4 regions of the Acetobacter persici genome follow, and region 2 is predicted to be linked to each of the others. Evidence: riboswitches for the same ligand, from Rfam matches in the RefSeq annotation. Region 2 holds a riboswitch; each other region holds the start of a gene.
The links. A riboswitch is a leader RNA that binds a small molecule or an ion and turns the genes downstream of it on or off. The one in region 2 is predicted to bind cobalamin.
Positions count from the first base shown of each region.

Region 1: it holds a riboswitch for cobalamin, as region 2 does, so the genes downstream of both, JK199_RS07935 (DUF1636 family protein) here and cobG (precorrin-3B synthase) in region 2, are expected to answer to the same signal.
Region 3: it holds a riboswitch for cobalamin, as region 2 does, so the genes downstream of both, JK199_RS07605 (TonB-dependent receptor) here and cobG (precorrin-3B synthase) in region 2, are expected to answer to the same signal.
Region 4: it holds a riboswitch for cobalamin, as region 2 does, so the genes downstream of both, JK199_RS03100 (TonB-dependent receptor) here and cobG (precorrin-3B synthase) in region 2, are expected to answer to the same signal.

Region 1 is NZ_JAERKU010000005.1:91,501-99,447, reverse strand. Features, by position in the region: gene JK199_RS07950 (GMC family oxidoreductase) at 1-618, shown strand, start outside; gene JK199_RS07945 (c-type cytochrome) at 611-2,137, shown strand; gene JK199_RS07940 (MFS transporter) at 2,338-3,549, shown strand; cobalamin riboswitch at 3,588-3,848, shown strand; gene JK199_RS07935 (DUF1636 family protein) at 4,010-4,462, shown strand; gene cobW (cobalamin biosynthesis protein CobW) at 4,459-5,520, shown strand; gene cobN (cobaltochelatase subunit CobN) at 5,538-7,947, shown strand, end outside.
Region 2 is NZ_JAERKU010000001.1:185,662-193,608, reverse strand. Features, by position in the region: gene panC (pantoate--beta-alanine ligase) at 1-546, opposite strand, end outside; gene JK199_RS00870 (aldo/keto reductase) at 639-1,694, opposite strand; cobalamin riboswitch at 1,816-2,063, shown strand; gene cobG (precorrin-3B synthase) at 2,192-3,439, shown strand; gene JK199_RS00860 (precorrin-8X methylmutase) at 3,426-4,055, shown strand; gene JK199_RS00855 (precorrin-2 C(20)-methyltransferase) at 4,055-4,780, shown strand; gene cobJ (precorrin-3B C(17)-methyltransferase) at 4,777-5,535, shown strand; gene JK199_RS00845 (cobalt-precorrin-6A reductase) at 5,505-6,308, opposite strand; gene cbiE (precorrin-6y C5,15-methyltransferase (decarboxylating) subunit CbiE) at 6,466-7,689, shown strand; gene JK199_RS00835 (cobalamin biosynthesis protein) at 7,686-7,947, shown strand, end outside.
Region 3 is NZ_JAERKU010000005.1:16,480-24,426, forward strand. Features, by position in the region: gene JK199_RS07600 (S41 family peptidase) at 1-1,280, shown strand, start outside; gene JK199_RS07605 (TonB-dependent receptor) at 1,285-3,588, opposite strand; cobalamin riboswitch at 3,639-3,848, opposite strand; gene JK199_RS07610 (hypothetical protein) at 3,963-4,163, shown strand; gene JK199_RS07615 (CHRD domain-containing protein) at 4,281-4,724, shown strand; gene JK199_RS07620 (Hint domain-containing protein) at 4,873-7,602, opposite strand.
Region 4 is NZ_JAERKU010000002.1:195,016-202,962, reverse strand. Features, by position in the region: gene JK199_RS03110 (mechanosensitive ion channel domain-containing protein) at 1-1,384, shown strand, start outside; gene JK199_RS03105 (hypothetical protein) at 1,524-2,018, shown strand; gene JK199_RS03100 (TonB-dependent receptor) at 2,026-4,299, opposite strand; cobalamin riboswitch at 4,387-4,596, opposite strand; cobalamin riboswitch at 4,723-4,933, shown strand; gene JK199_RS03095 (hypothetical protein) at 4,973-5,383, shown strand; gene JK199_RS03090 (PepSY domain-containing protein) at 5,380-6,831, shown strand; gene JK199_RS03085 (replicative DNA helicase) at 6,828-7,947, opposite strand, start outside.

The DNA.
Region 1 (7,947 bases), on a different contig from region 2:
GGCCGTGGCCCGCTGGAAACCAACGTGATCGACAATTTCCGTGACGGCGACTGGCGGAATGAGCGCGGCGCGTATCTGGTGCATATGGTGGATGACAATCAGGTGGACCTTGCCACCCAGCTTGCCATTTCCAAAGGTTATGTCGGGCGGGATCTGGAAGAACAGATCCGTTATCTGGCTTCTCATACCGTGCGTCTGTTCAGCCATAACGAGGCCCTGCCGGACCCGGATAACCGCCTGACGCTGAGCAAGACCAACAAGGATATTCTCGGCATCCCGCATCCGGATGTTTATTACAAACTGCCTGACTACACCGTGAAAAGCTGTGACCACACCCGCAAGGTGTTCAAGGAGCTGATCGGCCTGATGCACGGCACGGATGAACAGTGGACACCGGGTTACTTCCCGCAGGATCATCCCTCCGGCAGCACCATCATGGGCACGGACCCGAAAGATTCCGTGGTGGATGGCCATTGCCGGACGCATGACCATGAGAACCTCTTTATTGCCAGTTCCTCAGTTTTCTCAACCGTGGGCACGGGCAACATTACTCTGACGGTCGCAGCGCTGGCGCTGCGTGTTGCAGATACGCTGAAAAAAGAACTGCTTCATGCCTGATTTCAGAACTCTCCTGTGTTCCGCTCTTATTGCCGGAACAGCCCTTGGTGGTGTGGCGCTCGCACCGCTGGCCGCCGCTGCCTCAGCGGACAAACCGTCCGCCCAGCCCACAGTGCCCGCGCCTGTGGCGGAAGAGGGGAAGCCCGTTGCAGGCTCTGATGCTAAAACATCAGACCACACGCCAACCTCTGAAAAACCGGCTCCTGCCGGGGAGGCCGCAACCCCTGCTGCCTCAACGCAGGCAGGTGCCTCTCCGGCCGCTCAGCCGGACAGTGCCGAGGCTGAACTGGCGCGGGGTGCCTACCTTGCGACAGCAGCGGACTGTGTAGCCTGTCACACCAAACCGGGCGGGAAACCTTTTGCGGGCGGCCTGAAAATCGCCACCCCGATGGGTCAGGTGGTTGCCACCAACATCACCCCGGACCCGGACCACGGAATTGGCCGGTATACGGAAGCGGATTTTGAAAACGCCGTGCGGCATGGCGTGCGCAAGGATGGCTCCTATCTGTATCCGGTCATGCCGTACGTGTCTTACGCGGGCATGACGGATCAGGACGTAAAAGCCCTGTATGCGTGGTTCATGCATGCGGTCAAACCGGTGGCGGAAGCGCAGGAAGAGACAAATCTGTCCTTCCCGGCCAGTATCCGCCCGGCCATGATGGCGTGGAACTTCATCGCCAGTAAGGAAACGCCGGAAACCGGGGATTCCAGCACGTATGACCCGCTTCGCCGGGGCCGTTATCTGGCCAACGCGCTGGAGCATTGCGGCACCTGCCACACCCCGCGTAACTTTATGCTGAGTGAAAAGCAGGACCATTATCTGGCCGGGACGTCCCTTGGCGCATGGTACGCGCCCAACATCACCTCCAGCAAAACCGGCGGCATCGGCTCGTGGAGCGAGGATGATCTGGTGGCGTATCTGCGCACCGGGCATGTGGCGGGCCGTGCGCAGGCCGCAGGTCCCATGGCGGAAGCCGTGGAGCACAGCACGAGCCACCTGACGGATACGGACCTGCACGCACTGGCCGCCTTTATCCTCAAGGTTGCCCCGATGGAGGATGAGGCCGACCACACCGCGCGTGATGCGTTTGGCAAGGCGGTGAACGAGCCGGATATCCGCACCAAAGGCCCGCAGCGGATTGATGATCTGGCGGAAATGGATGGCCCGCACATCTATGATGCCAACTGCGCGGCCTGCCACGGGCGGGACGGGGCTGGCACGCAGGACCATTATGTGCCCTCCCTGTTTGCCAACTCCACCGTAGGCGCAGGCCGTCCGGACAACCTGATCATGACCATCCTGAAAGGGGTGGATCGCACGGCGGGCAAGGAACATGCCTTCATGCCGGGCTTTGATGGTCAGTCCAACGTGCAGCGCCTGAGCGATGCGGAAATTGCCGCACTGGTGAACTACGTGACCGCCACCTTCGGCTCCGGGGATCACCACGTCACGCCGGAGCAGGTCAAAAACCTGCGGGGTGACAGCAAGCCGGTGAATCCGCCGGCCAAGGGGCAATAAGGGGGGAGTCACAAACCCCTCTGGCAGGCCGGGCGTTTTTCTCAGCGCCCGGCCTGTTCTGCCAGCCCGCTCTTGTCTGCGCGCTCTCGCCCTCAGCAGACTGCTGCGTTATCAGACGCAGTGCTTTTCCGGGCGCGCTTTTCCAGAAAATACGCTATGCACACCACCCTTTGAAGAGATCCGGGGTTAAGGGGAAAGCTGTGTTCGGTTCCTTGTCTGTTTCAACACGGATTGGCCTCGTCGCCCTGTGTGCCGCAACCTTTACAGCCATCACCAGTGAGATGGCTCCGGTTGCGCTCATGCTGGAGATGGCCCGTACTTTCCACACCAGCACCGGCCATATCGGGCTGGCAGTCACGGCGTATGCGCTGATTGTGGCCGTTGCGGCTGTGCCGCTGACGGTTCTCACCGCACGGGTGGAGCGGAAGCGCCTGATTCTTGTGGCGCTGGCAGGGTATGTGCTGTCCAACCTGATAGCAGCCTTTGCGCCCACTTTTGCTGTGCTGTGCCTGGGCCGCACCCTCGGCGGCGGCGCGCATGCGCTGCTTATGTCCATTGTGTCAGCCTATGCCGCCCATCTGGTGCCCAAAAAACTGACAGGCCGGGCCATCTCCTTTGTGTTTGGCGGGGCCTCCATGGGGGGCGTTCTGGGGGTGCCGGGGGCTGCGGCGCTGGGGCATTTTGCAGGCTGGCGCATCGCGATGCTGGTTGTGGCGGGGCTGGCAGCGTTTCTGACGGTGCTGATTGCCGTCTGCCTGCCGCCGGTTGTCAAACCGGCGGGGCGTCCATCCGGGCCGTACAAGGCCCCGCGTGAGGCTGTGCGCGCCTTCGGGTGGGTTGTGGCGGCAAACGCCATGTTCTTCCTCGCCCATAATGTTGTGTACACCTATATCGCTCCGGTGCTGATGGCGCATGGCCTGCCCGAGCAGTCTGTAAGTCTGGCCTTGCTGGTTATCGGGGTTCTGGGGTTGTCCGGCCTCTGGGCCTCCGGCCTGATGGTGGATCGCTGCCCGCGTGTGGGGATGCTCGGCGCCGGGGTGGTCATGGCGTGCGCGATTGCGCTGCTGGGCGGGACGCTGGTGCCGGGCTGGGAGAGTGTGGCGGTTGTCTGCCTCTGGTGCGCGGCCTATGCCTGCATCATTCCGTTCATCATGTCCGGGGCGATCCGCACCCGCGCCACCTCGGCGGATACAGCGGGGGCGGCGGTCAACAGCACCAGCAATATCGGTATTCTGCTTGGCTCGGCCCTTGGGGGGCAGCTTCTGTCCGCGTATGGCGTTGCGGTTCTGGTGCCTGTTTCTGTGGCGCTGTGCTGTGTGGCCATGCTGGTAGTGGTGCTGAGCGGCAATGCCTTTCCCGTCAGGCTGGCCGAGCATGAGGACGAAGAGGCGGCAGAACAGGTCTGCTCATAAAGCGCCCGGCTTACGGCTTGAAAAATACCGGTATTATGCGATGCTTGCCGCATGATGGTGTCCCGCGAGGGATGAAAAGGGAAGACCGGTGCGCAGCATCCGCTGCAAGGCCGTCGCTGCCCCCGCAACTGTAAGTGATTGCATGGTCCGCTATGGGCCTGCCGCCTCTGGCGGGCAGGTCCATGCCACCGGCTCCGGTAAGGGGGCCGGGAAGGCAGCCGGACCCGCGGCTGCAAGGTTTATTCCGCGCAGACCTGCACGACACAAGCCAGGAGACCTGCCATCATCCGCGCTGCCCTTTCAGGGCGGGCGGCTGTCTGAGGTGTCGTGTCCGGCGGGGTGCCCGGAAGGCGAGGGTGCGCTGGGCTGGCGCATCACTCCTGTGCCAGCAGGAGCACTGTGCATGCACTCCGTTTAAGGGCCGCATCTTCCCGGAGCGGCGCCTGATCGGGAATTTTTTATGCCTGCGTCTGTTCCGCATTCCGCCCCGTCCTCCCACGCGCCGCCTGCCGTGGCGGAAGGCCCGGTGCTGCATGTCTGCACCACCTGCCGGCGCGGCGGCCCCGGCATGGATCACCCTCCGGGCGCACAGTTGCTGGACCGCCTGACGGCCCTGCTGGAGGCCTCACAACAGGACTGCCCCGTCACGCTGCGTCCCGTCGCCTGTCTGGCCTCGTGTGACCGTGGGTGTACGGCGGCCATTGCCATGCCGGGCCGCTGGACATGGCTGCTCGGCCATCTTGGGCCGGAAAAGGCGGAAGATCTTCTGGCCTATGCGCGGCTCTATGCCGCCTCGGCCAAAGGGACGGTTATGCCGTCCCGCCGCCCGGCCTCTCTTTCTGATATGATTCTGGGCCGCGTGCCCGCTACCCTCTACCCTGAGGCCACAGTCTCTGAACAGGAGCCGTCATGACCGCATCCACCCGCGTTCCCGTCACCATCATCACAGGCTTTCTGGGGGCGGGGAAAACCACGCTCCTGCGCCATATCCTGCAAAAAGCGCAGGGCCACCGTATTGCCGTTGTGGTCAATGAATTCGGCTCTCTGGGCATTGATGGAGAAATCCTGCGCGGCTGCGGCGTAGAAGGCTGCCGGGAGGATGATATTGTGGAACTCACCAATGGCTGCCTGTGCTGCACCGTGGCGGATGATTTCCTGCCCACGATGGAAGCCCTGCTGGACCGGGCCGACCCGCCGGAACATGTGGTGATTGAAACCTCCGGCCTTGCCCTGCCCAAGCCGCTGCTCAAAGCCTTTGGCTGGCCCACCGTGCGCAGCCGCATGACGGTGGATGGCGTCATCACTGTGCTGGATGCGCCCGCCGTCGCCTCCGGCCGCTTTGCGGATGATCCAGAGGCCGTGGCAAAACAGCGCGAGGCCGATCCCTCACTGGATCATGACAACCCTCTGGCGGAAGTGTTTGAAGACCAGCTTAACGCGGCGGATCTGATTGTTCTGAACAAGACGGACCTGCTGGATGCCGCACAGCTTGATGCGGTGGAAGCAGAGATCAGAACCCTCTGTCCGCGCCCGGTGCGTATTATCCGCGCGCAGGATGGCAAGGTGGACCCCGCCGTGCTGCTGGGTCTGGGGGCGGAAGCTGAGGCTGATCTCCAGTCCCGTCCGTCGCACCATGATGCGGAAGATGGCGAGCATGAGCATGATGATTTTGAAAGTTTCGTCGTCACCGTACCGGAACAGCTTTCCGTCGAACGCTTCCTGACCCTGTTGCAGGATGTGGCGGCCCGGTATGACGTCCTGCGCATGAAAGGCTTTGCCAGTGTGCAGGGCAAGCCCATGCGGCTGGCTGTGCAGGGTGTTGGCACCCGCTTCCGGCATGAGTTTGACCGCCCCCTGACCCCGCAGGAGGCCCGCACCGGGCGTATTGTGGTCATCGGGCAGAAGGGGCTGGATGAGGCCGCCATTACGGCGGCGCTGGCGGCAGATCCGTCCGCAACGTCCGCCGGTTAAGCAGGCGGCCAGCCCCCATGCACCTTCTTGTGCGGGACAGCCGGACGCTGGATGAGCAGGACGTGGCGGAAGACCTCGGCCTGCCTCCGGCGGAGCTTGTTGTCCTGTCCTTTACGGAAAGTGACCTGCTCGGCCTGCTGCACGCACAGGCACGGCTGAAGGTCGGTCCGCGCGGGGAGGGGGAGACGCTGCCCTCTCTTCAGGTCACCAGCCTCGCCCGGCTACGGCACCCCATGTCGGTCGATCTGTATCTGGAGACCACACTGGCGCAGGCCCGTTGTGTGGTGGTGCGGCTGCTCGGCGGGCTGGATTACTGGCGCTATGGCGCTGAGGAACTCGCGGCATGGTGCCGGGCGCACCATATCCCGCTGGCTCTGCTCCCCGGAGAAGCCCGGCCACAGCCGGGTGCCGGTGCCCCGCTGTCGGATGATAGCCGTCTGGCGGAGCTCTCCACCGTGTCGGGTGAAATACGCAGGCGACTGAACGGGTTTTTCCAGTATGGCGGTGCTCACAATATGGAGCATGCCCTGCGCCTGATGGCCAGCCTCGCCGGGCAACACGCGGATGATGGCGCACAGCCGGAATCTCTGCCACCGTGGGGAGTGTACCGCACAGTTGCAGCACGCACGGACCTTAAAACAGCCGGTGCAGCAACACTCAGTCAGGATTCTGTTCCTCTGCCAGAAGGCCACACGCTGCGGGCCTCACTGATTTTCTACCGCGCCCATCTGATGGTGGGGGATATCGCCGCGCTGGACGCGCTGGCGGATGCCCTTGCCGCACAGGGCTGCGGGGTGGAGATGCTGTTTGTTACATCTCTTAAAGACCCTGCTGTTGCAAGCGGCGTTGCCGATGCGCTGAAAAACTTCCAGCCAGATATTGTCCTCAACGCGACCCTGTTTTCTTCCAGAACCCCGCAGGGGCACTCCCCACTGACGGTTGCCGGGGCGCCCATCCTGCAACTGCTCCAGCCGGGGGCGACACAGGAGGTATGGGGGCGCAGCCCGCGCGGTCTCTCCCGGTCGGACCTCGCCATGCAGGCTGTGCTGCCGGAACTGGATGGCAGCATCGCAACACTCCCCATTTCCTTCCGGCAGGACGCGCCGCCCGGCCTGCCTGCGGCCCGCACACCTTATCTGCCCGGTATCCGGCATACCGTGGCGCGGGGGCTGGCATGGGCACGCCTGCGGCATCTGGCCCCGGAGCAGAAGCGGGTTGGCATTATCCTCTCAGATTATCCGGGGGCCGGGCTTGCGCGGGAGACGGGGCATGTGGCTCATGCCGTCGGGCTGGACGGGTTTGCCAGTCTGGCCTCCATCCTCGCTCTGCTGCGGGCGGAAGGCTATCAGACCGGGCCAGCGCCTTTGCCAGACGCACAAACCCTCGTAACTCTGCTGGCCCAGACGGCCCCCCGCCCGCTGATAAGCCTTCCCACATACCATGCGCTGGCGGCGGAGCTGGATGCCGGGTTTATGGCGTCCGTCACGCAGGCATGGGGTGCGCCGGAGCAGGACCCATGCGTGCAGGAAGGCGCGTTCCATCTGCGCGCGCTGGAACTGGGGCATCTGACGCTTGCCGTGCAGCCGGACCGGGGGCGTCAGGCCGACCGGAAAGCCCGGTATCATGACCCGGATATCCCGCCCTGCCACGCTTATGTGGCGTTTTACCTGTGGCTGCGCAGCGTGCGGCGGCTGGACGCGCTGGTGCATCTGGGCACGCATGGCACGCTGGAATGGCTGCCGGGCAAGGCCGCAGCCCTTTCCGCCGCCTGCGCGCCTGCGGTGCTGACGGGGTCTTTGCCCGTTATTTACCCGTTTATTGTCAATAATCCGGGTGAGGCCGCCACGGCCAGACGGCGGCTCGGGGCCGTGACCATTGGCCACATGACGCCTCCGGTCCGGCAGGCTGACCTTTCGCCCGAAATGCAGACGCTGGAACGGCTGATTGATGAATATGCGGAGGCCGATGGTCTGGACCCGCGCCGTGGTGCATTACTCCGCAAGGAGATTCTGGAAAAAGCCGCCCGGACCGGCGTGCTTTCAGAAAGTGGTGTCCGCCCCGGTGAGGAGGATGAGGCCGAAGCCCTCGCCCGTCTGGATGCGTATCTGTGTGATGTGAAAGATCTGCAAATCCGTGACGGCCTGCATATTTTTGGCCAGACCGCGCCCGAGGCCGAGACCCTCGCTCAGACAATTCTTCAGGCCTGTTCCCCACAGGCTGGCACGCCACAGCCAGACAGTGCGCAGGGTCTTTCCGGGCAGATGGACCCGCGTCCGACAGAGCAGACCGCCCCCCTGTTCCAGACCATTACCGACCGCATCCGCCAGAGCGGCCCGGCGGAAGCGCAGGCGCTTCTCGCGGCTCTTGCGGGCCGGTTTGTCACCCCCGGTCCCGCCGGTGCGCCCACGCGCGGGCGGCTGGATGTGC
Region 2 (7,947 bases):
ATGGTCAGCTTCCCGCACGGTGGGCACGGGCAGAATGGTCACGGGCAGGTCCAGGTCCGTTACCATCCGGCGGATAATGCAAAGCTGCTGGAAGTCTTTTTCCCCAAACGCGGCAATATCGGCACGGGTTTGCATGAACAGCTTGGTGACGATTGTTGCCACGCCATCAAAATGGCCGGGGCGGTCCCCGCCACACAGCATCTTGTCCGGGCCGGAAACAGTAATGCGCGTGCAGAAGCCGGGCGGGTAAATCTGGGTTTCATCCGGGGCGTACAGAACATCCACTACGCCGGTTTGTGCCAGAAGGGCTTCATCCGCGTCCAGACCGCGCGGATAGAGCTGGAAATCATCCGGGTTGTTAAACTGGATCGGGTTGACAAAAATCGTCACAATCCGCCGGGTAGCTTTGCCGTCCAGCGCCTGCACCAGTGTCAAGTGGCCTTCATGCAAAGACCCCATGGTGGGCACCAGTCCGATTGTCTCCCCGTCCTTATGCCACTGAGTGACAATCTCGGTCAGTTCCTGTCTGGTTCTTACAAGCTTCATGACGCATCCCGGTTTGCAGTAAAAGCGCAGGACAGAGGACTACCCGGTCTGTGCACGATTGCCGGGAAATCCACTGTCCGTCCTGGGCCGTCTTACTGTGTTTTCAGGAATGGTTCCAGCAGCACACGGTCTGCCGGGCTGAGCCGGTCTGCCGCGGTGCTCGCCTGATGCCAGTAGGGATAGAGCAGGGGAGGCTGGCTGGCCTGATTAAGGCGGTTGAGCTGGTCTTCCGACAGCGTGAGTTCCGCGGCTTTCAGGTTGTCTTTCAACTGCTCTTCCGTGCGGGCGCCCACAATGACGGAGGTAATGGCCGGGCGATGCATGGTCCATGCCAGAGCGACCTGCGCTGCGGAAACGCCATGCTCTTCCCCAATAGCAAGCAGCACTTCCACAATATCAAAAAGCTTTTCCTTGTCATGCACCGGGGGTTCGCCAAAATTTTCAAGCTGACGGCCTGCGGGTGTTGGCTGGTTACGGCGATATTTGCCGGAGAGCAGGCCCCCTGCCAGCGGGCTCCAGACCTGCACGCCAATCCCCTGATCCACAGCCGCGGGCAGCAGTTCATACTCTGCATCGCGTGCCTGAAGTGAATAATAAATCTGCTGGGATACCGGGGCGATCAGCCTGTTGCGCTCAGCAACGGACAGCGCTTTCATCATATGCCACGCGGAGAAATTGGAAACCCCACTATAGCGGATCTTTCCGGAACGGGTCAGCGTATCAAGGGCTTCCAGTGTTTCATCCAGTGGGGTCTGACCATCCCATTCATGCAGATAATACAGATCAATATGGTCGCGGCCGAGGCGCTTCAGGCTGGCCTCACACGCGGTAATGAGATGCAGGCGGGAGGAACCAGCCCCGTTTGGTCCGTCCTGCGTGCGGAAGCGGGCTTTGGTCGTGACCAGAATTTCCTGCGAGCGCCCTTTCAGGGCTTCCCCCAGAATAGTTTCGGATTCCCCGGAGGAATAGATATCCGCCGTATCAAACATGGTGATGCCCGCATCCAGGCACAGGTCAATCAGGCGGCGCGCCCCGGCTGTGTCGGTATTCCCCGTCTTTGCAAAGTCCCCTTTGCCTCCAAATGTCATGGTGCCAAGGGTAAGGGCAGAAAGACGCAGGCCAGACCGGCCAAGTTGACGATACTGCATGAAGCTGTTCTCCGTGTGGGTGAAGAGTGAACGCGGATGACCGTTTTGAACTGGCAGTATAGAGGGACGTTTTCAAGGGTGTCAGGGCGTTCACTCTGTTTTGACAACCACCAGAGAGCCTGCTTAACAAAGGGCAGATGGTTCCCGTCAGGGGATGAAAAGGGAAGTACGGTGAGAACCCTTCTGTTTCTTGGCCGTCGCTGCCCCCGCAACTGTATGTGACATCAGGCGTGTTTTCCGCACTCTTGTTTTTGGGAGTGTTGACCCACTGGAGCGTGCTCCGGGAAGGGCGGAAACAGGCGAAAACTGCCGGAGCGCCGGGGGTTTTGTGTCATGAGCCAGGAGACCTGCCATCTTTGTGCTGAGTGTCATGTCTGGCGGGGTGTCCGGAGCGTGATGGTGCGTTGGGTCAACGCGCTACTATCTGGTTTGTCCTGATGGCCTTGTGATGAACACCCCCATGCGGCCTTGTGCTGTGTGTTGACTGAAGGGTGTTCATGTCTGCCGCGTTTTCTGCCCCAGTGGTGAAGGGATGGTGCCCAGGTCTGTTTGCCCCCATGCAGGCGGCGGATGGCTGGCTGGTACGTGTACGCCCGCCGCTGGGCCGGATAACCGCAGCGCAGGCGCATCTGCTGGCCAATGTTGCGGAGCAGGACGGCAACGGGCAGATCAGCCTGACCAACCGGGGAAATGTGCAGTTGCGGGGGTTCGCGCCGGAAGCGGCCCGTGCTTTCCCGCAGCGGATGATAGCGGCGGGCCTCGGGCAGGCAGACCCGGATGCTGAACGGCGGCTCGCACTTCAGATATCCCCTCTGGCGGGCGTGGACCCGGCCTGTGCGGGGGAGACGATGCTGTGTGCGGAGGCGTTGAGGGCCGGGTTGATCGGCTCTCCCGCTCTTTCAGCTTTGCCTGATAAATTCGGGTTTTGCGTCGATGGCGGTGGTTTTTTCCCCGTTGGGTCTTTGCAGGCTGATATCATGCTTCAGGCTGTACAAAACCCGGCTTCTGAGTGGGGAGGCTGGCGCGTTGTCTGTGGTGAGGCCCGCTCAGAGCCGCAGGGTTTGTCTGAGGCTGTGCAGACGGCTCTTGCATTGGCGGGTGCTTTTATAAAATGCCATGAGGCCATGCGCCCTTTGCGGGGGCCTGCTATTGCCCAGAGACTGTTTGCAGAAATCGGGGTTGCATGGGTACATGCTGCCAGAACAGAGAGGCAGCACGGTCGTGCGTTGGTTCAGAGGGCCGGACATCTGACAGGCCATCTTTATGCGGTGGCTGCGCCGCTGGGGCGTCTGACGGCAGCAACGCTGCGGGCCTGTGCAGATGTTGCGCAGACCGGTGAGGGCATTTTGCGCATGACACCGTGGGGGAGCCTGATTTTTGGCGGATTAAGGAAAATGCCGGAAATTTCAGGGCTTGTTATGCATCCAAGTGATCCGCGCTTGCGGGTCTATGCCTGCATTGGTGCGTCAGGCTGTGGGCAGGCTTCCGCCGACACAGGGCGGCTGGCGCTGCAACTGGCTCCGCTTTTGCCGGAGGGGATGGAGATGCACGTCTCCGGGTGTGCCAAAGGCTGTGCGCATCCGGGGCGTGCGACAGTCACGCTGGTTGCCGGGGCGGAGGGATATGGCGTGATCCGGAACGGACGCGCGGGGGATCAACCCGTCTGCGTTGTGCCGGAATGTGATGGTGCAAAGGTCGTGAGACAGGTTCTGTCTGAAGGAGATGTTAAAAATGCAGCCTTATGATTATATCCGCGATGGCGCTGCCATTTATGAACGCTCCTTTGCGACCATTCGCGCAGAAGCTGACTTAAGCGGTTTTTCCACCGAGCAGGCCCAGATTGTTGTTCGTATTATTCATGCCTGTGGCATGGTCGATGTAGCACAATCCGTGATGATGACGGAGGATTTTGTATCTTCCGCAAGAAAATCCCTTAAAAAATCCTGCGCTGTTCTGTGTGATTCCGAGATGGTGGCGCATGGCATTACCCGTGCGCGTCTACCTGCGGATAATGCCGTGGTGTGCACCCTGCGGGATGCGCGCACGCCAGACCTTGCGCGGCAGATTGGCAACACCCGGTCTGCCGCAGCGCTGGACTTGTGGGGGGAAAAGCTGGCCGGGGCCGTTGTGGCAATCGGGAATGCGCCTACAGCCCTGTTCCATCTTCTGGAACTGCTGGATGCCGGTGCGCCAAAACCTGCGGCTGTAATTGGTTTGCCGGTCGGCTTTGTCGGGGCGGCGGAATCCAAGGAGGCCCTTGCAAAAAGGCATGATATCCCATGGCTGGTTGTGCAGGGGCGGCTGGGGGGGAGTGCCATGGCCGCGGCGGCTGTCAATGCGCTGGCGAGTGAGGTGGAGTAATGGTGCGCGGAACGCTGCATGTGGTGGGCGTGGGGCCGGGAGACCCGGACCTGATGACGCTGCGGGCTGTTAAAACCCTGCAAGGGGTGCCGGTTGTGGCCTATTTCTGCCGGCATGACACACAGGGGCACGCGCGCCGCATCGCGCACGCGCATATTGCTGCCACAACGCAGGAAATACGGCTGGCTTATCCGTTTACCACCGAAATTTCCGTTAAAGACCCAAGCTACCATATCGACATGCATGCGTTTTATGATCGCTGTGCGGAGGATCTTGCTGCGGTTCTGGAAGAGGGGCGGGACGTCGCTCTGCTGTGTGAAGGGGACCCTTTTCTGTATGGGTCCGCGATGTATCTGTTTGACCGTCTGCATACTCGGTTTGAAACTCAAGTTGTGCCCGGTATTTCCGCCATGAGCGGTTGCTGGTCTCAGGCGGCGAGGCCTATGACGCACGGGGATGATGTTCTGTGTGTTCTGCCTGCTACCATGCCGGAAGAGGCTCTGGTGCACTGGCTGGACAAGGCCGATGCGGCGGTGGTGATGAAGATTGGCCGGAATATGCCAAAATTGCGGAAAGCACTGGAGCAGACAGGCCGTTTGCCGGATGCTGTCTATGTAGAGCGTGGCACGCAACCGGAGGCACGCTGCCTGCCATTTGCGGAACAGGATGGGCCTGCGCCCTATTTTTCACTGGCGCTGGTGCCGGGCAGAAAGGGCGTGCGATGACGGGTTCTGTCAGCATTATCGGGCTTGGTCCGGGGAATGCGCTCCAGCGCACACCGCAGGCGGATCAGGCGCTGAGCCGTGCGACGGATCTGGTGGGATACGGCCCCTATGTGCAGCGGGTGGACGCGCCGGCCTCCGTGGTGCGGCACTGTTCGGATAACCGGGAGGAGTTGGACCGGGCGCGGCATGCGCTGGAACTGGCTATGCAGGGGCGGCATGTCGCGGTTGTCTCCGGCGGAGATGCCGGGGTGTTCGGCATGGCCAGCGCAGTGTTTGAAGCTGTGGACCATGGCCCGCAGGCATGGCGTGCGCTGGATATTACGGTTGTGCCGGGTGTGAGCGCGGTTCTTGCGGCTGCCGCCCGGCTTGGGGCACCGCTGGGCGGTGATTTCTGTGTGATGTCCCTTTCCGATAATCTCAAGCCATGGCCAGTTGTTTTGCGCAGGCTGGCGCTGGCGGCGGAAGCGGGGTTTGTTATTGCGCTCTATAATCCGCGCTCCAAGGCGCGCCCGACCCAGTTGGGGGAAGCGCTTGAGCATTTACGTGCCTGCCTGCCCGGATCAGTCCCTGTCGCGTTTGCGCGGGCCATTGGGCGTGCGGATGAAGCTGTGCGGCTGACAACACTGGCAGAAGCGGACGCTACATGGGCGGATATGAGCACATTGGTGCTGATTGGCTGTGCCGCCAGCCATCTGATCCCGCGCCCGGACGGTGGAGCGTGGCTTTATACGTCGCGCAAGGTCGAGGCAGCCTGATGTGTCTGGAGCCAGAGCAGAGCCTCCGCGGGTGTTTGAACATGCGGGCAGGGCGGGTGGGGCGGACGCTCGATCATAATTACCGGGCACCCCAGAGCACGCGCCGCTTCAAGTTTTGGAAAGGTTGCGGAGCCGCCAGAATTTTTAGTGACAAGACACGCAATCTGATGCGCCTTCATGAGCGCTCGTTCCGTAGCATAATCAAACGGTCCGCGAGCAGAAAGGACAGTCGTACTGGGGGGCAGTGTGGCTGGGTCGGGCGGTTCAATCGAGCGCAGCAGATAAGTATGCTGCGGGGCCATGCAGAAGGGCGCGACCTCCTTGCGTCCTGTTGTCAGAAAAACCCGCAGGGGGCGCTCCCCGAAACCAGCCGGGTCTGCCAGCAGGCTGGCAGCGGCAGTCAGGTTGGTTACAGAATGCCATGTGTCTCCCGGCACAGGGTTCCATGCCGGGCGCTCCAGACGCAGCAGTGGCAGGCCAAGGGTCCCGCAGGCCGTCGCGGCGTGCTGGCTCATGGTGGCGGCAAACGGGTGTGTGGCGTCAATCACGGCCTGAATGGCATTTTGCGTCAGCCAGTGTCGCAGGCCGTTTGGGCCGCCAAAACCACCAAGCCGGACAGCCATCTCTGGCAGATGCGGGTTACTGGTTACGCCAGCCAGAGAGAGGGTAGGTGTAAAGGCGGAATTATGCTCCAGCAGACGGCACAGGCCAGAGGCTTCCGTTGTGCCGCCCAGAATCAGCACGGGCAAAGGGGTTGGGGCGGAGGGGCACATGTAACACTGTATCCTGAAGGGCGCTATTTGTCTCTCCATAGCGAAGAGAGCGGACAGGCCGCAAACTGTCTGCCGAAGGCATGTCTGATGTCTCAGCCGGATTTTCGGGCGAATGACATCGGCCATACAGACAAACTGGCACAGACTGGAGGTGTGGATGCCTGAGGTCTGGCTGACCCTGATTGGCATTGGGGAGGAGGGCGTGGCGGGACTGAGTGCTGCCGCCCGCACACTGGTCTCGCAGGCTCCCTATGTTGTAGGGGGCGCGCGGCACCTTGCTCTGGCGGCTGAGCTGATTCAGGGAGAAACGCTGGTCTGGCCGTCTCCTTTTCAAAACGGCATAGATGCTGTTCTGGCGCGCCGTGGCTCACCGGTTGTGGTGCTGGCCTCGGGCGATCCGTTTTTTTATGGCGTTGGCGCAACGCTTGCCCGGCATGTGCCGCCGCAAGAGATGCTGTGTCTGCCTGCTCCATCCTGCGTTTCTCTGGCTTGTGCGCGGCTGGGTTGGGCCTTGCAGGATTGCCGGGTGATTTCCCTCTGCGGGCGCTCCCTGCACCGGATGCGGCCATTTTTGCAACCCGGCGCACGTCTGCTGGTGCTGTGCGCGGATGAACAGTCTCCGGCACACGTCGCTGCATGGCTCACGGAAGAAGGTTTTGGGCGAACGCTCTGCCATGGTCTGGAAGCATTGGGTGGCTCGGCCGAGCGGCGTTATGACTTTGTGGCGCGAGAGGGGGTGCCCGGCACGCCGGGGCGGCTGTCCCTGCTTGCGCTGGAAAGTGTGCCGGATAAACGCACGTTTAGTCTGCCTCTGGCGTCTGGCCTGCCAGATTCCTGCTTTGAGCATGACGGGCAGATGACAAAGCGGGAAATCCGTGCAGTGACCCTCTCTTCTCTCGCTCCGCGGGCCGGAGAGGTGTTGTGGGATATAGGCGGTGGTTCTGGTTCCGTTGGTATTGAATGGATGCTGGCGGACCAGACCTGCCGCACCATTACGCTGGAACCTGTGCCAGAGCGTGCCGCGCGGATTGCCCGGAATGCGCTGCATTTGGGTGTGCCTGATTTGCAGGTTGTGGTGGCACGCGCACCTGAGGGTTTAAAAAATCTTCCCTGCCCTGATGCTGTGTTTGTCGGAGGGGGTGCAAGCCGTGCCGGGGTGCTGGAGGCAGCGTGGACGGCCCTCAAACCCGGTGGCCGCATGGTGGTCAATGCCGTGGTGATGGAAACGGAAGTGCGGCTGATGCAGGCCGTGCAGGAATGGGGCGGCAGTCTGACGCGCCTTGCCGTGTCCCGTATGGAAGATGTTGGCCGCCTGCATGGTTTTCGTCCGGCCATGAGTGTCACGCAATGGGTGGCATGGAAACCGGATACATCGTTATGAGTGTTGTGGGTATGGGGTGGTGCAGCACAGCCAGCGCGTCTGATGCAGCCGGGTTTATCAGGCAGACGGTCCGTGAAAGTGGGGCTACCGCCCTGACCCGGCTGGCCGTGCCCGGTTTCCGGCAGGGAGACCTGTTTCCGGAACTGGTCGCTGCGGCGCTGGAGATTCCCGTGTTCTGGGTGCCGGAGAACGCCTTGCAGGCTGTGCAGGCGCTTTGTCAGACTATTTCGCAAAAATCTTTGCAGAAAAATGGGTTTG
Region 3 (7,947 bases), on a different contig from region 2:
AGTTTACGCTTTCTGCCGGGCCGGGCTGCGCGGACCGAGGGCCGGGTATCACGCTCCAGTCCGCCACCGCCAGCCCGCGACAATTTGCCGCCACACGGACCGAACTGCCTGCGGAAAAGATGCGGAACACGACCCTCCAGCTCCAGGCCACACTTCATGTGCGGGCGGTGCAGACCGGAGCCGGGCTCTGGGTTGGGCTGTATAACGGCACGCAGCAGAGTGCATTGAGAAACACACAGAAAGACCCGGTGCGCGGGGAGGATCTGACCCGTACTCAGACAATTACGCTCTGGGTGCCCCCACAAACAACGCGCATTGTGTATGGCGTCACGCTACAGGGCACAGGCAGCGTGACCGCCTGTGGCTTACGCATGGAGGCTCCCGCGCCTGCGGAAAACAGGGAGGCTTCTGAGTCCTCTCTGCCCGTCAGGACCATGCGTTTTGTTCTTGATACTGTGCGGGAGCGTGCTTTGCACAGTGCTGCGATTGACTGGAGCACACGCACCCCGGCCCTGCTGGATCTGGCCAGACACGCCAGTGAGGACGATCTTTACGCCGAGATGCGGCACCTGCTGGCGGACCTGCATGACGGGCATAGTTTTATACTGCCCCCCACCAGAGCCAGAGGATTATCAGAACGACCTGCGACGCTGCCGGTTTTTACGAAACTCTCCTCTGGCATCAAGATGATTTCGGTTCCTGATTTTACATCCCACAACCCTGAGGCCATGACGGCCTTTTCCGCCGCAGGGCACACGATCTTTGCGCAAGCGTCTGACATGCGGGGCTGGATTGTGGATTTGCGCGGTGACCAGGGCGGGAATATGTGGGCGATGCTCGGGATTTTAAAACCCCTGCTTGGCTCGGGGGATCTGGGCGTGTTTGAAGACCGGACAGGCCAGCGGTCCAGACCCTGGCGCGCTGAAATACAGGGGAGCGGACAGGTGCAGGCAACCGGGCCGGATTTAGCCCGCGTGCCTGTGGCGGTTCTGATTGGCCCGCAGACTGCCAGCGCGGGCGAGGCGGTTGCCATTGCGCTGAAAGGCCGCCCTCAGACACGGTTTTTTGGACGCGCGACACACGGCCAGACTACCGGCAACACAACTTTCACCCTGCCGGACGGTGGGATGCTGGCGCTGGCGACCGAGCATGAATGTGACCGGAGAGGGCAATGCTATGAGGGGCCAGTGCAGCCGGATGACGTGCAGGCTGACCCGGATGCGGCGTTACGGGCGGCGGAGGAGTGGATGCAGAACAGCTTTCCTCAAACACTCCAATAGATTTTTAGAAATTCGCCGTAACGGAGAAGCGGGCGGAGCGAGGTTCCAGAGGATGATAGGTGGAGCCTGTTTCAACCGGGGATGTGGGGGTCAGGCGGTAATCATAAGCATACTGGGAGGCAGAGGCGTGGGTGTTGGTCAGGTTATAGAGACTGGCCTGCACCTGAAGGTATTTTGTGATGTGGTAGCCGACATCCAGATTCACTTCCTTATAGCCGTGTGAGCGCATGGAGTTATCTTCAATCAACGGATAGGAGCCGAGCCAGCGGAACTGCACGCCACCAAAGATGCCGCAGGGGTGGTCCGCCAGCAGGCCGAACGAGCCGATAAAATTGGGGGCATTGGCCACATACAGCCCCGGCAGACCATACACACCGGGATTGCCGGTAAAATAACGGGCATGGGTTGAGGCGATATCTGCATTCAGCTCCAGCCAGGATAGCGGGTGATACTGGCCGGAGAGTTCAAACCCCTGCCTGCGGCTGGGGGCGCCGGCGTCATTCACGCCTTCATCCGCATCATATGTCAGTTCCGAGCTAAAATCGATCCGGAAAAAGGCTGCCTGTAAATTCAGTTTTGGGATGATATTGGTGCGCACGCCCAGTTCTTCACTGGTGGCGCGTGTCATGAAGGGCGTGGCGATGGCCCCGTTGGCAATGCCGTCGGTCGGGACGGTACCCAGCACGGCACGGATATCGTTAGAATGGTAGCCCTGCCCTGCGCTGATATAAAACTCCGTTTTATACCACGGGCCAAAAATCAGGCTGCCCTTGGGCTGGAAAAGCCACTGATGCACCTTGCCGTTATAGCCGGAAACAAGACTGTGGTCTGAACCGCCGTAATAATCCCCGCGCAGGCCGACAACAGTGCGCAGCCAGGGCAGCCAGTGCGTAATATTCTGGCCAAACAGGCCGACATTGCCCTGAGATACTGTATCGGCATTACAGACATACCGGCCTGTGGGCACGCTGCTGTCCGGGCAGTCCGGCAGGACTTTCCGCTGGTGGGTGTGGCGGCGGTCAATATAAATACTGTCCCAGCGGCCCTGTACGCCAAAAGTGGTGTCTGTTGCACGGTGCAGCACCGTATCATGCCGCTGATAGGCGGACGTGCCACCAAAGGTGGTGCGGGTTTCATCCTGCTGTTCCTGATCCCCGTTGATGGGGTCATTCAGGTAATGACTGAAATCATTCCATAATGTCAGGCGGCTATGCACAACATAGAGGGACGTTTTAAGCTGCCAGTTATCCTGATGCAGAACGTGATGGGCGGAGACGCTGAACCGTTCTGAATAGCCGCCATCACTTGGGTCGAGAGAGCCGTAACGGCTGATCAGGCCTTTCTGATAGGCTTCCAGTGGCTGATCTGTCGTGTTGTTCCACAGGCCCCGGTAATACAGGCCAGTCAGGTTGAATTTGGTGTGTTCTGTTGTGTGGGTGTAGCGGGCAGCGGATTTGATGCCCCGGAAATTATCCGGATGCGCCCACGGGCCATTGAGATGGTCGAGCGAGAAAGCGCCAAGCAGCTTATCGCCATTTTTGAAATGGGCTGTATCGCCAATAAAGGCATGCTGGTCCCCCAGCGTGCCGAGGCTGCCGGTGGCCTGCCCGCGCAGATCATCCGTCAGGCGGATATGGTCGGACCCGACGACGCCAAAATCCCCCACATCCGCGTAAAACGGGCCTTTGGTGTAGTCGATCCCCTGCGCAAGTTCGGGCATGAGGAAATTGACGTCCGTATAGCCCTGCCCGTGCGCGTGGGTGGGTTCATTCACCGGCATATCATCCACAAAACTGGCGAGGTCTGTGCCGTGATCAAGATTGAAGCCACGCAGCAGATACTGGTTGGCTTTGCCCTCGCCCGAATGGGCCGTGACAACCAGACCGGGCACGGATTCCAGCAACTGGCCCACGCGATACACCGGGCGCAGGCGGAGTTCTTTGGCAGTAATGCTGCCCTGACTGGCGGTGAGCGCGCGGCCAATCGGGTCTGTGTGGGAGGCGATCACCTGAAGATGTTCTTCCCCGTGGGCGTCAGCCGTTTTGTGGCCGAGGAGCTTCTGGGCGGAGACCGGGGGACGGCGGTCCGCAGAGGGGGTGCCGGACGTCGCGCGCTGGCGTTGAGCGGAAGCAGGACGAACGCCGGTCTGGGGGGCGTGCGGGCCTGTGGTTGTCGCGGTGCGTCTGGCAGTCCCTCCGCCGGGTTTTGCGCGGTGGGCCGCCTGTGCCGTGAGGGTGGTGAAAGCGGAGGCGCAGAGCAGCGCGACGACAAACGGAGAGCGCCCGCGCCCGGCAGGACGCGGAAACACGACGTGGACCATACCTGTTCCCCGATATCCGGCGCACCCCGTCCGGCTATCATGACTGAGCGACGAAGGCAGGTCTCCTGGCTCACGGAGGGGGATCTGATGCGCCTTCCCAGCCTTTTGGGCCAGTGGCGTGAGGCATCAGCGCACCGTTTACAGTTGCGGGGGCAGCCGCTGCCTGAACCCCGGACTGATGGCCCGGCCGGATTCTTCAGCGTTCCCTTTTCACTCGCTTGCGCGAGACCTTCGACAGCCGCAGAGGTAGGGGATGGGTTCCGGGCCGGTCAAGGGTTGGGGGATGGTGATTTCAAAAAAACGTCACACCGTGCGAGGGGCCGAAGCGTATAGGAAGAGGGCGTCTGAAATCTTTCTGCCTTGTGAGCACGATGATGCCTCAGTCTTCCAGCCCCGCACCCGAAACTGCCCCGGCCCTCACGTTGCGGGAGGCTGCTACGGAGCGGTGGCTGGCAACATTGCGCCAGAAAATGAAAGCGGACGGCACGCAGCCCCGCGTCCATTTTAGCCGCACACCGGACCGCCTGCCTGACCGTGAAGGCGTGATGCGGGATTTTGAATAACCGCTCACGTTTTGTGAGCGGAAGCAACGGTCTTTCCTCTGAGACGTTTTGAAGCTGTGGCGGTGCCCGTTTTTTCGGGTGCTGCGCGTTTTCTAACGGAATGAGGACGTTGCCGTGATGACCCTGCCCCGCAAACCGGTTTTAAGTCTGGTGCTGGCTGCCGGCCTGCTTGGCGCTGGTATGGCGGCTGCTCCGGCACACGCCCAGCGCAGTATGCTGTTTTCCGGCACTCTGGCCCCTGAGCATGGCGCGCCCGCCCACATGCAGGGCAAAGTGATGGCGCTGTATTACCCCGGAGCGCATGTGCTGCGCTACACCGTGACATGGGACGGCCTGACCGGCCCGGTGACCATGGCCCATCTGCATGGCCCTGCCCTGCCCGGCAAGGACGCGCCAGCAATGGTGACAGTGCATGGCCCCTATAAAAGCCCGCTGAGTGGCAGCGTGATGCTGAGCAGCGAGACAGAACGTGACCTGCAGGACGGGCGTGTTTACCTGAACCTGCATACCAAAGCCTATCCGGGAGGAGAGGCGCGGGCGTGGCTGGGGAAGAGTGAGTAACGAATTCCGTGCGAAGAGGTGAGACACTCGTTCAGCACCGAGGTTCTCAAACGACATGACAGCGTGCAGGTAAAAAAATTCCGGGGCCATCCTGTGCTGTACAGGATGGCCCCGGTATTCTCTCTTAAGACTCAGTTTTTACGACGGCTCAGGCAGAGTGAGCGGCAGTTTCTGGCTCCGGCGTGGCATCTGTCTGCTGGTAAGGGCCGGCCGCGCAGACATTCAGCGTCAGCAGGCTCATTGAGCGCCTGATCATAAGCGGCAGCGGCAGGTGAGCATGGCCACTGGTCCAGGCATAATCTGCCTCTGCGGCATACCAGCCAGCCAGTTTGTCCTGCTCAAGATGTGCGGTGATCCTGGTCGTCTTATTGGCTGTCATCAGATGGATTTTTCCAATGGCGACACCCAGCATACGGCGATCATCCACAAACGGACCAATCACATCACTCGGGCGGCTGGCGCGGGAGACGATCTCAACAGATGCGACGCCCGGCGGCAGCATGAAGCGATATTGTCCGTCTTTTTGAGATACCGGACGAACGATAGCACCCGTTTGGGTGATCAGATGCAGCTCCGGATTGGTTGTCATAGTAGATTTGTCGGGTACCTGACGGTCAGACACATTTTCTGCCCGGCCTGCCAGCTTATGGAACAGCGGCTCTACAAAGGCACGATCCACGCTCAGCGGAACAGCCGCGTCCGTCGCCCAGTCCTGCGGTGTGCCACCGAGAGCCACAACAGAACCAGACTGAGAGAACGTCCGGCGGTTCCCTGTATCCAGATAGCTTTCTGTCAACATGCCATCGGCCATCAGAACGGAATGCTGTTCCGTTTCTACATGGAAATAGTCATAGGACGTGATGGACGTATCATAGAAAATGGAAGCGCCATTCACCAGCATACGAACCGGGACAAAGCGCCCTGAGAAAAACAGGCAATGTTCCGGGGTAATGAGCATATCCTTATACGGCACGCCTTCAACAATAGCGTCTTTGCAAATGCGCACCGGATATCCTGCCTGATCGTCCGCCAGATGAGTGCGCACTTCAGCATGGGCCTTACCGGCCCAGACAATGCGGCGGGATTGCAGAGAACCGTCCACATACGCCGTGACTTCATCGCCAAGACGGAGGGTTTCAACGGCGACTTCCCCAGCCGGGGTTTTAATCATAGTGCCGGAAAGGAAGCAGACTTCACCCAGAGCCCCACCGTTGCCATTGCTGACCAGCTCGAAGCCCGTTGCTTTAACACCGGGAATGTTGAGGGTAATGGTCTCTTTGTTAGCCAGCGTGATCACGACCTGATCATCTGACGGGTAGGCATAGGACACCCCGTCCGCAGAAACACCTGCCAGATCAATACTGTCAGAATTCCCGGGGGCAGTACCACTAAAGCCGCTGATGACGGTGCTGACAGTCCCACCATTTTCCAGACCGGAAATCGTCAGGCCGTGGTTCGCATCAGTCGGGAGGACAACAGTGCCACCAGCATTGTTCCACAGGGTCGCAGAGCCTCCGGCCTGAAGGGTAATAACGCCGGAGAGGACGCCACCGTTACTGACAGTGACAAGACCTGTGCTGGCGACGCTTGTATCACCCAGTGTGCCACCAGATTCTACATAAACTTCGCCGCCCGCTGTGACCGTATTATTATCTGCGTGCCCACCAGAGGCGATATCAAGAACACCACTGGTATTGATGGTAGTACCTGTTGCAGATCCCTGCAAACCCAGACCACCACGGCTGTCAATTACCGTGTTAACGGCAGAACCACCGGCCATGACGCGCCCGAGACTCCAGGCTTCAAACGTAGCCGCAGACATTGTAGCGCCACTGTCAACAATGACGTTCAGCGAGGTGTTACCGGACGATGCACTGATGGTTGCAGAATTGAGCGTCGCACCAGACTGCGCTGACAGAACACCCCCATTTACAGTGGTGTTTTCTGCAACGCCGGTCGCGCCGCCGACATATATGGTACCGCCGCTGACAACTGTCCCACTCTCAAGAGACCCCGCCACCCCAACGCCGGCGCCGGAGGAGACAACAGCGCTCAGAACCTGTCCCCCGGCACTGATGCCCAGAGTATTACCTGAACTCAGCTTGGCATTTGAAAGAGTAGCGCCTGATTCGACAACAATGATGGCCGCGCCAGCCTGAGGAGTCTCACCTGTATCTACCGCGCCGCTTTTTAGAATCAGCGTTCCGCCACTCGTCCCCCAGTCAAATACTGGCGGAGAGTTATAGGCGCTGATCGTACCGCCATTGAGCGTTGCAGATTCTGTCGCACCGGCAGAAAAGACTGCTGTTGTACCTGAATTGATGGTTCCCTGAACAAGCGTTCCCCCACTGTTAACAACCAGAGCGTTACCAGACTGAAGAGTTACGTTTGAAAGAGTGGCGCCAGAACTCACAATGATGCTGGCGCTACCTGCGACAAGATTATTTTCAGTATCAGTGGCGCCGGATTGCAGGATGACCGTGCCACCCGCAGTAGACCATGTGTGCGCGGCAATCTCTTTGCTGGCAATGATCGTTCCGCCGGACAGGATATAATCTGTACCGGTATATTGTTGTGCACCATTCTCAATGGTCAGGGTGCCGCCACTTTGTATAGTGACAGGTGTAGCCGAGGCGTAACTTATAAGAGATCCACTCTGTAAAACAATAGAACCACCTGAGGAAATGACAGTACTACCTTCTAATCTTCCGCCGCTGGTGACGGTAACTTTTCCGCCTGCACTAACAGAAGCAGGCGAATTGATCCCGCCAGATAAGACCACCACAGAAGAATATGCGCTGGTATAAAAATTACCCGGAGGGCCGTCACCCGTAACACGGTCCGTAACATACAGTATTCCACTCGAAACGTAACTCATAGCCCCTTACTCCTTGAAGGATTCAGCAAAAAACCAAAAAAAAGCCTCGAGAAACATACGTATATTTTCTATTAACAATTTAATTACTTTGGGAGACACGCGTCAAACGACTAAAAGTTGTCAGCAATCAACTGTTTATTTTTTTCAGAACTTTTCAGATAAACATGCTGTGCCAACGCACGAATAAGGCGAAAATATGTCTTTTTCTTATCCTTAATTTATAGAAAAACTATATTTTTTCCCTTTATTTTTCAAATTTGTATGGAAGCGGGCATGTTGCCTGTATTTTCGACACAGCTCGCAATTGTCGAGGTTAGCAGCGTTCCCCCACAATAACGTCAATGA
Region 4 (7,947 bases), on a different contig from region 2:
TAATCTGCGCCTGTTTCCCTTCTGGTTTGCCTCGGCCCTGATTGTGCGCGGGGTGCTGCGCTATGTGGATACGCGGAGCGGGTTCGGCCTGCTGCCCATCCAGCTTCTGGACGGATTATATACGCTGGCCGTCAGCCCGCTGCTGTTTGCCATCCCGCGCCAGCTCCGCCTGTCCGCGCAGGAGGATGATCCTTCCGCAAACTCCGCCAATATTGCCCCGCTTTTAAGAACACTGGTCACGACTATCGCCATTGTCTGCTGGGGGGCTGTGCTGACGGGATATATCCCGCTCGGATACACCATCATCTCATGGGTGTCCGTCATGGCCATCACCATGACAGGCCTGCTGCTGGTCTCCCTTCTGGCCACGGCACTAGGTAGCAGTGTTTTTCCGTCCTCAGCACCCGTGGGGGCGCATCTGGTGCGGCTGGGTCTGCCTGCCCGGCTGGTGGATCAGGCCAGTGTGGTCGTGCCCGGTCTGATCAATGTTTTTCTGCTAATTATTGCTTTTTCCGTCGCCACGGCTGGCGCGGATTTTGACCCGACACAGGTCAGCCGCCGTATTCTGTCCATCTTCAAAGGGCAGGCGCCCACAGATGGCAGCTTCAACCTCTCCATGGATGCCGTGCTGCTCTGCGCCGGGTTGCCCATCCTTGGGCATTACGCCATCCGTATTGTTAAAAACTGGTTCCGCCTGCGCTTCTTCCCCACCACGCGGCTGGATATTGGCGCGCAGGCGTCCATCCTGAATATTCTGTCCTACAGCGCCTGGATTATTATCGGCCTGTGCATGGCCTCAGCCCTCGGGGTGACGGTTAAGAGCATGACATGGGTTGTCAGCGCCCTGTCCGTCGGGATTGGTTTTGGCCTGCAATCCATTGTGCAGAACTTTGTCTCCGGCATTATCCTTATGGCCGAACGCCCCGTTTCCATCGGGGATGTGGTGGATATTGCCGGTGCGCACGGAGAGGTCGCGCGCATCAGCGTGCGGTCTACCAACATCAAGCTGGCTGATGGCTCCACCATGATCGTGCCGAACTCCCAGTTCATCACCTCCGCCGTGCGCAATGCCACGCGGGCGGAAAAGCCGGGCGTCTTTACCATTCCGTTGCAGGTGCCGTTTACGTCTGACCTGCACAAAGCCATGAATGTGATGACGAGCACGCTGGCGGAGTGTGAAAATGTTGAGGCACAGCCCGTGCCCACCGCCAGCATTACCTCCGTGGCGGATGGCTCCGCCATTCTGACCGGCACCGCCCGTGCGCGGGTGGGGATGGATACCGCCGCCGTGCGCAGTCAGGCGCTTTTTGCCCTCTGGCAGGCGTTTCAGGATCATCAGATTCCCGTCACCGTCAGCGCGACGGTTGTGGCCTCTCCCAGCTAAGGGGGGCCACCCCGCTCGCGGGACACGACCTTAAAATACTGGACAGGATGCCCGGTAGTTTCTAGTTTTAATCTCTTTGCTTCTGCTTATTAAAAATTTGTTTGGCTTAATTTTATAAAGATCAGGGAAAATTTCAGGCATGCGCAATTTTTTGAGCAATGAGTTTTTCCTGAGTATCCGTAAATCACCTCGCAAGCTGACTCTTCTTGCTGCACTTTGTATTCTGTCCGGCCTGATCCTGCCGTCCGTACACAATGTCCATTCCCAGTTTTTCCATACAACATCCTATAGTTTCACAGCACACAGGATTTGTGGCAAGAAATACTATCTGGCGGTTATCGCCTTTTGTTGCTCTGCCTACGCACGATATAACCGGGATTTTGCACGCTACCTCAACCTGTCAGACGGCGCGTCTTTTCTGACCTACGCCTACTGCCTATTGTCCTTTGTCACGCAGGTTTACGGTAGTCATTCGGTTGAATATCACACTTATGACGACTCACTTTTTGGGACATTTTTAGCGCTCGGCGCATCATCCAATGATGATGTGTCGGCAAGCTTTGGAATTGTGTTTGTGATCGCGGCGCCTGTGCTGCTCTACCTTGCACGCAAGCCTTACCGCGACCACACATAACCTCGCCTCAGAAATCCGCCTGCGCACTGATGGAGAAGGAGCGGGGCGCCCCGAGCATCACCTGCCCGGCGTAGCCCGTATCCGCCCACTGGATAAACCGCTTGTTGCCGATATTATCAATGCGGCCATAGACCGTAATGTTTTTATAGGCATGCCAGCCTGCAAAAACATTGACCAGCGCATAGTCTTTCAGGGAGAGCGTGTTGGCGTAATCTCCCTTACGGGCTGAGACGTAGCGCATCCCTGCCCCCAGATCGAGCGGCAGATCCCCCACGCGGGACCAGATAGCCCACAGGTTTGCTGTGACCGCAGGCACATCAGGCACCTGATTGCCAGAGGCATCAACCGAGGCACTGGGGTGGAAAGAGCCGTAACGGGAATAGGTATAAGCCACATTGCCAGACAGGCTCCAGTGGCGGTTGAGAACAAGATCCCCCTGCCATTCGACCCCGCGTGATTTCTGGACACCCGCCGTTGCCACCGTATCCGGCCCGGTTGAAACCAGCATCCGCGTCCGGCGAATATCATACAGCGCCAGAGTGGTGGTCAAACGCCCGTCCCACAGGCTGGCCTTCACACCAATTTCGCCCTGCCGGGAGTGGCTGAGTTTTGTAAACTGCCCCCGGTTGGCCAGAAACAGGTTGGAGCCCGGAGGGTCTTCCCCCGTGGTATATACCCCGTAAAGGCTGACATTTTTTGTCAGATCAAACACCGGACCAATACGGAAATTATCCGGGTTGTAGTGCCCCTTAAAACTGGTTGCGGCGTTAAACTGCCCGTTCTGCCGGTAGTTTTGCCGGTCCAGTGCGAGCCAGTCATACCGGAAGCCGCCCACAAGCCGCAGATTATCCCGGATGGTCAGCACGTCCTCTAAAAACAGGCCCGCCTGCACCATCGTGGTGGGGGATTTCATGTACGGATATTCCCCGGAAAACGCCCCAAGTGGCGTGGCGTCCGGGCTGACAAGAGAGACGCTGTCCGCATAGTCCGCAGCCGGAAAACCCCGGTTACGGATGAAGCGCAGATAATAGGCGTCGCCTCCCAGCACAAAACGGTTCTTCATGCCGAAAATGGAAAAATCAAATTGCCCGTGCAGCGTATCCCCAACCTGATGCTGGTTCTGATACACATAAAACCGGTCCCGGCTGATGCTGCCGGGGGCAATGGCATTGCCTGCGGCATCCGTCTGGCCGGGGGCGCTGATGTAAGTCAGGCTTTCCGCGTTGTTCCAGCGCCGTTTGGAATAAATGAAATAGCTGCTGTTATGAAACAGAACATGGCTGTTCACCCGCCAGTCCAGATGCAGTGTGGGCGTCGCGTTGACAGACCCGGCCTTGCCGTCCCGCACGTTATAGTACCGCCACAGGGACGCGCGGGTAAGGCCCAACCCTTTGCTGGAACTTAGCAAACCGCCTACGCGCCCGCCTGTTTGCGACAGATCCACCAGCGGCGTGCCGTAATAAGTGGAAAGCCGGTCCGTCAGATAATCCATGCTCAGCCGCGCGGTGAACTTTTCCGTCGGCTTCCACAGCAAGGTTGTCGTAAAATCATCCGAGTGCGGGTCAGCTCCTTTTACAAATCCGTCAGACGATGTCCGGCTGAAATCCGTGCGCAACGCAAGCGTTTGCGTAATGGGCACGGAGCCACCAATCCCGGCGTTCCACGTATTAAAACTGCCGTAGGACACAAGCGCATTGGCATGCGGGCCATCAAACGTGGGCGTACGGCTACGCATATCCACCGTGCCGCCCACGGCCCCCTGCCCATACAGCACGGAGGACGGGCCTTTAAGCACCTGCACACTTTCCAGATTGAAGGTGTTCTGAGGCCGGTTGACCATGGTGGTCGGGCCAAAATACTGGCCATCATGCAGCACCAGAATCTGGTTGCCGGTAAAGCCGCGCATCATCAGCTGCGCGGGTGACCCCGGAGACCCGCCAGAGGAAACACCCGGCGCGCTGTCTGCCGCGGCCTCAGCCTGAGCATAACCGCGCTGCATCATCAGATCATGCGAGACCACATTGAGTGTGCCCGGCGTGTGCTGGATGGACAGGCCAAGTTTCCCACCGACTGCGGGTGTTATCTGGAGAGGGGCAGTTTTACCATAAGCCGTGATATATTCAGGGCCTGCCACCTTTCTGGCCGGGGGTACTGCTGTCCGTTTTTTATACGGATGGGCAGCGCTGCCTTTCGGGTCTGAGGGATCAGGGGTGGCCGCATAGGCTGCGGGCACGCAACTGATGCCGAACAGAAGACTGAGGGCATAAGAGACTGGACGCACGGGTTCGCTCCAAAACAACGTCACCGCGATGGAGGCACTGAGCAAACCGTGCCTCGCCGCCACATCACCCCGTATGGCAGCTCCGTCCGTGACTTTGGCGTAATGGCAGGTCTCCTGGCTTGCTGGTCCTCGGGTCCTGCGGCTGCCTTCCCCCCTGTGGGTGGCACAGAAAGTGGCATAAACGCCGCAAGCCCTCTCAGCTTACAGTTGCGGGGGCAGCATCGGCTTGGACCGATTTCCCTCTTAGCCTTCTGGCCGCGCACGCAGCCACAAAGCACCATTGCTGCGTGCAGCGTAAACAGGGTCTGAAAAACCTTGTCAACGAACGTGCTGCTTTATACCCCATAAAAAACGGCTCTAAGGCGCAGGCCGTGCACACGTTGCATCCCAGCCTGTTGCGCAAAACCGGCATTTGCGTACAGTCTCTCCCTGTCAGTCAACAGCCCCGCGCAGGCGGGTTAAAAGGGAAGACCGTATGCCGTGCCGCACGGCTCAGTCGGTCGCTGCTCCCGCAACTGTAGGCGGTCTGTCCGTGTCTTTTTGCCGCAAGGCACGCCACTGGTGCACAACCGGGAAGGCGGGAGACGGACGTTTAACCGTGAGCCAGGAGACCTGCTGTTGTCGTTCAGACCGCGCCGCCGGGCGGGATGTACCGGAAGGCAGGAGTATACCAGTGGGACCGTTTTCCCCCTTCCCCCGACCTTTTCAACCAGAAGAGGCATATCACCCGGCTTTTTCCCGCCTGCTCAGCGCCTGCCCGTCCCGCGCTCATGCCTTGCAGGCCGCGCATCTGGCGCACCTGCCGCCTCCTGAGCAGGAGGAGGTCATTGCCCAGAACGGCCACGCACTCTTCCTCAAACTGGTCCCGTCCCTGCCCGCCCCCCACCGGGAACGGGGTGCTGTGCTGGAAGAGGCTTTCCGGCCGCTGCTCCTCACCGCCTCTGACTATCTTGAAGCCATGCCAGCCCTCAGCACGGACATGCCGCCCGCTGCCGCGCAGCGCATTGTGCGGGCCTATGTTGCCGTCCACTGGACGCGCGGCGCCCAGAACGCCGCCATGGCGCTGTATAACAGCCCCGCATGAAGGCCTTCCGCCGGACGCTGTATCTGACCCACCGATGGCTGGGCATTGGCATGGGCCTGCTGATGGCAGGCTGGTGCGCCTCCGGCCTTGTCATGCTCTGGCACACATGGCCTCAGCCGGAGGAAAGCGCCCTGCGCCGTGTTCCGACGGAAATCCACTGGCCCGCCATACTTCCGAAATTGGCTGAACTGGGCAGCACAGAACGCTTTCAGGCTTTTCAGATCAATATGGTAGGGCACGAACCGGTTCTGACACTCACGCCACAGGAAGGCCCACCTTTTGCGCTGGACCTGCGCACCGGCCATGCGGGGCGCATCCCCCCGGAAGATGCTGCTGCCAGCGCCATCCGATACGCGCGGGCCACCGGCGCACAAGGCCGCCCCGTCTTTGATGGCCTGACCACAGACGACCAGTGGGTTCTGGATACGCATGGCCGGGAAAATGGCTTTTATCGCTTTCTGTTTCCCGATGCGGCGCACACGCAGGTGTACGTCTCCTCCCTGACCGGAGAGGTCATGCAGGCCACAACACGCTCCACCCGCCTCTGGGCATGGGTGGGGGCTATTCCACACTGGCTTTACCCGGCGGTGCTGCGCAAGCACCCGGCGGTTTGGAGCGACGTCGTTATTCTTTTGTCTGGCACAGGAGTTTTTCTCACCGTTACCGGGCTATGGATTGGCGTTTTGCGCCTCCGCCGCGCCGCCCCTTTTACCCCTTATAAAAGGTGGCATGGGGTCCATCACCTCAGTGGCGCGGTGTTTGGTGTACTGGCCCTTTTATGGGTTACAACCGGGCTGCTTACCATGTCTCCCGCAGGCCTGTTTCAAAGCAATCCAAACGCGACCCGCCCCCTGCGCGTGACTGGCACGGCGACCGGCGCGGAGATCCATCAGGTTCTCTCACGGTTGATAAGTGCCGCACCACCCGGATGCACCGGCATAAAAACGGCTTTTCTAAACAGCAAAGTTTTTATGCAGATCACGGAGCAAACCGCTGCCGGCCTCAGGAGCCGGAGACTGGATGAAGCCCTCACTCCAGCCCCTCTCACCCCAGAGCAGATCAGGCAGCCCCTGCAGTCCGCAGGCTTGCTGAAAACGCCGGACGATCTGACGTTTCTAACGCAGGCGGATGCCTATTACTTCAGCCGCCCCACGCATCAACGCCATTTTCCCGTCTGGCGGGCACAGGCGGCGGATGGCACCTTGACCTATCTGGATGGACAGTCCGGCGCTGTGCAGACCATTCTGGACGGCCCTGCCCGCCGGTCCCGCTGGCTGGTGTACGGGTTTCATGATCTGGATTTTCAGGCCGGACTGCGCAGAACCCTGACGCACCGAAGCATTGCCGTGCCGTTATTATGTGGCGTGTTCTGCGTTTTTCTGTCCGGCGTTCTTATCGGCATCAGGCGGCTGCGCCGCACCAGCCTGCGTGCAGCGGGCCGCTCTTAGTGATGCGGCTCCTCATGCACCATATCGAGATCCGCAAAACGTGTGAATTCACCTTCAAAGAACAGATGCACGACACCGGTGGGGCCGTGACGTTGTTTTTCCAGAATGAGTTCGGCCTTGTTATGCACAAGGCTCATTTTACGTTGCCAGTCATCCAGCGCGGCTGAGTATTTTTCCATGGAATCAAACGCTGTTTCCTTGGGCATACGCTGCTGGAGGTAATATTCATCACGATACACAAACATCACGGAATCCGCGTCCTGCTCAATGGACCCGGATTCACGCAGATCCGAAAGCATGGGGCGTTTATCTTCCCGGCTTTCCACCTGACGGGAGAGCTGGGAGAGCGCGATAACCGGCACTTCCAGTTCCTTCGCAATCGCCTTTAAGCCCTGTGTAATCATGGAGATTTCCAGAACGCGGCTTTCCGGGCGTGTACCAACGGAGGGACGCATAAGCTGGAGGTAATCCACCACCACAAGGCTCAGCCCGCGCGTGCGCTTCAGCCGGCGGCAGCGGGTCCGCATGGCGGAAAGCGAGATCGCCGGGGTATCGTCAATCACCAGCGGCAGGCGGGACAGTTCACGGCTGACGCGCACAAAGCGGTCAAACTCTTTCTGCCCGATATCCCCACGACGGATTTTTTCACCGGACACTTCCGCCTGCTCGGACAGAATACGGGTGGCCAGCTGCTCGGCCGACATTTCCAGCGAGAAAATAGCCACCGTGCCGGTTGGCTCCACGCCCGGCCCTTTCTCTTCCGCCTCAATCATCAGCGCACGCGCGGCGGAGAAGGCAATTTTGGTGGCCAGCGCGGTTTTCCCCATGGCGGGACGCCCCGCCAGAATCATCAGATCCGACGGGTGCAGGCCACCGGTTTTCTTGTCCAGATCCCGAAGGCCGGAAGTCAGACCGGACACATGCCCTTCCCGCTTGAAGGCCAGTTCCGCTGTTTTAATGGCGTCCGTCAGGGCACGGTCAAACACCACAAAGCCGCCGTCCTGCCCTTTTTCCGTCGCGAGGCGGAACAGAGCCTCTTCCCCCGCGGCAATCTGGTCCGGGCCGGACAGATCAGAAATTGTGCCAAACGCGCTGTTCACCACGGTCTCGCCAATA